Regions from separate parts of the Pseudoalteromonas sp. MM1 genome, predicted to be linked through region 2. Evidence: predicted binding sites of a transcription regulator. Region 2 holds the regulator's gene; the other holds the start of a gene.
What was found. The regulator NrdR, encoded in region 2, represses ribonucleotide reductase genes. The targets are predictions, from matches to a motif close to AAACACNANATNTNGTGTTT.
Positions count from the first base shown of each region.

Region 1: a site for NrdR is predicted at 1,812-1,831, ahead of nrdA (class 1a ribonucleoside-diphosphate reductase subunit alpha). Genes of this name have one in related genera too.

Region 1 is NZ_AP027922.1:1,709,120-1,712,318, reverse strand. Features, by position in the region: gene ubiG (bifunctional 2-polyprenyl-6-hydroxyphenol methylase/3-demethylubiquinol 3-O-methyltransferase UbiG) at 152-862, shown strand; gene QUE46_RS07765 (HAD family hydrolase) at 862-1,542, shown strand; gene nrdA (class 1a ribonucleoside-diphosphate reductase subunit alpha) at 1,955-3,199, shown strand, end outside.
Region 2 is NZ_AP027922.1:854,957-858,155, reverse strand. Features, by position in the region: gene ribD (bifunctional diaminohydroxyphosphoribosylaminopyrimidine deaminase/5-amino-6-(5-phosphoribosylamino)uracil reductase RibD) at 1-988, opposite strand, end outside; gene nrdR (transcriptional regulator NrdR) at 991-1,440, opposite strand; gene glyA (serine hydroxymethyltransferase) at 1,852-3,108, opposite strand.

The DNA.
Region 1 (3,199 bases), 850 kb from region 2:
TCTTAGCAACCCGGTATTAGGCGCCAAGAGTATTTGTTATTATTTCTAAGCGACCATGCTATCACAATTAATTTAAATTTACAGGCGCAAAACTTTGCGATTTATCAATTTAGCCCTATATAATGGCCTCAGATTGACGAGGAAGTATTTTATGACCGAACATCAAAATGTAGATAACGCAGAAATAGCAAAATTTGAAGCCATTGCAGAGCGATGGTGGGACCAAGACGGAGAGTTTAAACCTCTTCACGAAATCAACCCATTACGATTAGACTTTGTGGCTAACAAAAGCCAAGGCTTATTTGATAAAGAGACACTCGATGTAGGCTGTGGCGGCGGCATTCTTAGTGAAAGCATGGCACGCATGGGCGCACACGTAACCGGTATAGACATGGGCCAAGAGCCACTCACTGTGGCCAAACTACACAGCCTAGAAACCGGTGTAAATGTTGACTATATAAAAGTACCTGCAGAGGAGTTTGCAACCCAGCACCCTGCTCGCTTTGATGTAATAACCTGTATGGAGATGCTGGAGCACGTACCTGACCCTGCTTCTATTATTCATGCAGTAGCAAAGCTTGCCAAGCCTGGGGCTGATGTGTTTTTCTCAACACTAAATAAAACACCTAAAGCTTACTTGTTTGCTATTGTAGGTGCTGAAAAGCTATTAAAAATGGTGCCTGAGGGCACTCACGATCACAACAAATTTATCAAACCTGCACAACTTATTGCATGGGCTGAGCAAGCCGGTTTAAAAGTACGTGCCAGCGCAGGCCTTAGCTACAATCCGCTTTCTAAGCAGTATTCATTAAATACCGATGTGAGTGTTAATTACATTCTTCATTTTGAGAAGTTAGCGTAATGGCTAGCTCTCATACCCACTTGACTCCTTTTGAGTACGACGCTTTTTTATTTGATTTAGATGGCACCTTGCTTGATACAGCAGACGATTTAGGTGCTGCTTTAAATGCCGTACTTAAAAGTGAAGGTGTTGCGCAAATAGCGCCTGAAGCGTATAGGAAAGTAGCTTCTAATGGCGCCGGCGCATTACTTGAACTTGGCTTTAAAGCGCTATGGGCATCGCAACCACAAACTGAACGAATAAAACAATTAGTCAGTTACTACAGCCAAAACCTAGCCACACACACCCACTGCTTCGAAGGCATAGAATCATTACTCATAGCCCTTGAGAACCAAGGTATAAAATGGGGAATAATGACCAATAAGCCAGGGTTTTTAACCGATCCATTAGTGGCTGCTATACCCGCTTTAAAAAATGCACACGTTGTGATCAGTGGCGATACTCTCGCCGAGGCTAAACCATCACCTTTGCCCTTATTACACTGTACAAAACTGATGAACGTAGATCCTAAACGTTGTTTATACGTAGGTGATGCGCAACGAGATATAGAAGCAGGTAAAGCCGCAGGTATGCACACAGCAACAGCGCTTTGGGGCTATATACCAAGTATTGATGTAGCTAAGGGCTGGGAAGCCGATTTTAACTGGCACAGCCCTATTGATGCTTTTAACCATATATAGTGCCATGTAAATTATTAAACACTATATATTGTGATTGTGTTAGTTTTTACGCAAAGCTTGATGATAAAAAAAGCAGTCGAAATTTATTTTCAAATTGCGTAAATTTAGCTGATCATTAGTTGATTTTTACCTATTTCAACTTAAATGATTGTTCAAAGGTGAGTGACTACTAACACAAATACGTTATCCCAAAGTTATCCACAAATAGGGGCTATTATGTCCCTTGCAAATCAGCTCAGACCACACTATCTTGTGATCTCTAAATTGAACAACACCAGATATTGTGGCCAAATGTTATTCAATTAAATTCGCCAATACGGTGAAACTTATAATAAATGAATACGTACCTTGCTTTAGCGAGGTATAAAGCATTGGTCAAAATACATAATTCCCAAGGAATACAGGCAAAGCTATGAACCAACAGTTATCTGTAAGCAAGCGTGACGGGCGTAAAGAGCCTCTAGATCTTGATAAGATCCATCGCGTTATTGAATGGGCCGCCGAAGGTTTAAACAACGTATCGGTTTCACAGGTTGAATTAAAGTCACACATTCAATTTTACGACGGTATTCGTACAAAAGACATTCACGAAACCATCATTAAAGCAGCAGCCGATCAAATTTCAAAAGAGTCGCCTGACTACCAGTACTTAGCTGCCCGCTTAGCTGTATTCCACTTACGTAAAAAAGCGTATGGCCAGTTTGAGCCTCCACGTTTATTTGACCATGTTACAAAAATGGTTGAAGACAAACGCTACGATGCTCACTTACTTGTTGATTACACAGAGCAAGAGCTTGACGAGCTAGATGCTTATCTTGATCATTCGCGCGATCTTAACTTTAGCTACGCAGCAGTAAAGCAGCTTGAAGGTAAATACTTAGTACAAAACCGTGTAACAGGTGAAATTTACGAAAGCGCCCAGTTTTTATATATCTTAGTGGCTGCGAGTTTATTCTCTGACTATCCGCGGGAAACGCGTACTGACTACATCAAACGTTTTTACGATGCAGTATCAACATTTAAAATCTCTTTACCTACGCCAATTATGTCGGGTGTGCGTACGCCTACGCGTCAGTTTAGCTCGTGTGTACTTATTGAATGTGGCGACAGCCTTGATTCAATTAACGCCACATCATCTGCCATTGTTAAGTACGTTTCACAACGTGCAGGTATTGGTATTAACGCTGGGCGTATTCGTGCATTAGGTAGCCATATCCGTAATGGTGAGGCGTACCACACAGGTTGTATTCCTTTTTATAAGCACTTTCAAACAGCAGTTAAAAGCTGCTCGCAAGGTGGCGTACGTGGCGGTGCTGCAACGTTATTCTACCCGCTTTGGCATTTAGAAGTAGAAAACCTACTAGTACTTAAAAATAACCGTGGTGTTGATGATAACCGTGTGCGTCACTTAGATTACGGCGTACAGTTTAATAAACTAATGTATTCTCGTTTAATTAAAGACGACTACATTACGTTATTTAGCCCATCAGATGTGCCTGGCCTTTACGATGCATTCTTTGAAGACCAAGACGAGTTTGACGCGTTATATGTTAAATACGAGCAAGATGAGTCAATTCGTAAAAAGCGTATTAAAGCGATTGAGCTTTTCTCAATGTTCGCACAAGAGCGCGCCAGCACAGGCCGTATTTATTTACAA
Region 2 (3,199 bases):
TAGGCGCAAGATAAAATATATATTCGTCTATTAAATTAAGCTCTGTCATTTTACCGGCAAGTGTAGCACCGGCTTCTAAATAAACATGATTAAATTGCAGCTTAGCAAGGTGTGCTAAAACAGACGTTAAATTAACTTTGTTATTTTGCTGTGGCACTTCTATATGCCTTACAAAGTGCGGCCACTGCGTTGATTTATCAACCTTGGTAGTAAAAATTATTATTTCACTTTCAATATTAAATACTGCCAGCTCTGGTGTCAGCCTATTTTGTGAATCAATTATAACCCGCACCGGTTGGCGTAGGGGTAATTCGGTAGGCAAAGCCTGTGGCAATTCGCTTAACCTCACATTGAGCTTAGCATCATCCGTAATAACCGTATCGGCGCCGGTTAAAATAGCGCAGCTTTGTGCTCGGTGTAATTGTACATCTTGTCGCGCAGCGGGGCCGGTGATCCACTTACTCTGGCCATTTTTTAGTGCGGTTTTACCATCAATACTGGCCGCCATTTTACACGTTACATAAGGAAGACCCTGCTCCATACGTTTAAAAAAACCTAAATTAAGAGCGCGCGCTTGCTGCTCTAAAAGCCCAGAGGCAACCTCAATACCAGCATCGCTGAGTATTTTAAGCCCTTTACCTGCTACTTGCGGGTTGGTGTCGACCATAGCCGCTATAACTTTTACTACACCTGCGGCTTTTAAACCCTCTGCACACGGGGGAGTGCGTCCGTAATGGCTACACGGTTCAAGCGTTACATAGGCTGTCGCGCCTTTTGCGTTATCACCGGCCACTGCAAGGGCATTAACCTCAGCATGCCCCTGCCCCGCTAATTGATGAAACCCTTCACCAATTATGTGGTTATCTTTAACTAAAACACACCCTACATTAGGATTGGGGGTGGTTGTAAATCGCCCTTTTTTTGCAAGCTCGATGGCGCGTGCCATGTATATTTCGTCTTGTGCAGTAAAAATTGCTTGGTTTTGCATTATTACTCCCCTAAACGGGCAATTTCTTCACCAAATTCGCGTATATCTTCAAACGAGCGATACACAGAGGCAAACCGCACATAGGCTACTTTATCAAGTTTTTTAAGCGCCTCCATTATGCACTCACCCACTAGGTGACTTGATATCTCTCGCTCGCCGGTAGCACGCAACTGCGATTTAATAATATTAACCACTTCATCTACTTGCTCTGTACTTACAGGGCGTTTTTCTAGAGCGCGATTCAGGCCATTGAGTAGCTTATCTTCATTAAAGGGCTCTCGGCTGCCATCTTGTTTAATCACACGTGGCATAACTAACTCGGCGCCTTCAAAGGTAGTAAATCGCTCGTGACACTCGTTACATTCACGGCGACGGCGAACTTGATGGCCTCCACCTACTAGGCGTGAGTCTATCACTTTGGTGTCTTTTGCGGTGCAAAATGGGCAATGCATAACTAGGTACTTCCGTTTTAAACAAAAAAGGCCGCTGTTTAGCGGCCTTTTATCTTAGCAAAAAAATAGGGCCTGTTGGCCTTTCAGGATTAAATTTGTTCTATCTAGGGGTGATTTGATCGCGGCGCGAGGTTTGTAACCTAGTGGGCTAAGTAAAAACCGAGCAAAGCTTCCGCGTCCTGCTCACGCCCCTTACCTACATCCATGTAGGCAACAAAGAGTAAATCGCCCCTAGGACGAACCCAAGGGCAGTGCATGTTTGGCATTTATGCTGCGTTATCGCCTATTTGTGTGGAGTAACCACACTACATAGACTCTGCCTTGCCTAAAAACCAAACATACTACTGCAAATTAAATCTCAAAAGGTAAACAGGCCCCTTGTTGTGCTCTAAATTACTGCTGCTTATGCAATTAAGCGTATACAGGTAATTTTGCACAAATTGCTTTAACTTTTTCTTTAACTTGCGCTTGTACAGACTCATCGTTGATGTTGTCTAATACGTCACAAATCCAGCCTGCAAGCTCTTTCGATTCAGCTTCTTTAAAGCCACGACGCGTAATTGCAGGTGAACCAATACGCAAACCTGAAGTAACAAACGGTGAACGAGGATCGTTTGGTACTGAGTTTTTGTTCACGGTAATATTTGCATTACCAAGCGCTGCATCTGCATCTTTACCTGTGATATCTTTATCGATTAAATCAAGTAAGAATAAGTGGTTTTCTGTTTTATCAGATACGATTTTGTAACCGCGCTCTTGCATAACAGCAACCATAGCTTGGGCATTTTTAACTACCTGTGCTTGGTACGTTTTAAATTCTGGTTGTAGTGCTTCTTTAAATGCCACGGCTTTTGCAGCAATAATGTGACATAAAGGACCACCTTGGCCACCTGGGAACACAGCGCTGTTAAGCTTTTTGTAAATTGCTTCGTCGCCACATGCAGAAATAATTAAACCACCACGAGGGCCTGCTAACGTTTTGTGTGTTGTTGTGGTTACAACATGCGCGTGAGGTACTGGGCTTGGGTAAACACCCGCCGCAATTAAACCAGCAACGTGAGCCATATCAACAAATAAGTAAGCACCTACTTTATCAGCAATTTCACGGAATTTAGCCCAATCAACAATACCTGAATATGCAGAAAAACCACCAATAATCATTTTTGGTTTATGCTCTAGTGCTAGCGCTTCAACTTGTGCGTAATCAATTTCGCCGGTTACTTCGTCTAGTCCGTATTGGATAGCATTATATAGCTTACCAGAGAAGCTTACGTGTGAACCATGCGTTAAGTGTCCACCATGAGCTAAGCTCATACCAAGTACAGTGTCACCCGCTTCTAATAATGCTAAAAAAACAGCTGCATTAGCTTGAGAACCCGCATGTGGCTGAACGTTTGCATAGTCAGAACCAAATAGCTCGTTAGCACGATCAATTGCAAGTTGTTCAACTACGTCAACATGCTCACACCCGCCATAGTAACGTTTGCCCGGGTAACCTTCAGCGTATTTGTTTGTAAGCTGTGAACCCTGTGCTTCTAGTACGCGTGGGCTACAGTAGTTTTCTGATGCGATTAATTCAATGTGCTCTTCTTGGCGAGCTGTTTCTTTGTTTATCGCGTCAAATAACTCTGGATCAAAATCCGAAATATTCATGCTACGTTCTAACATTGGGGTCTCCTAGGGCAACGTGTATGGTGTTTTTTAGAGGCTTTATTGTACGCTGTAAACGACTCTTTGCCTACGCTCTTAAGTTGAGGAT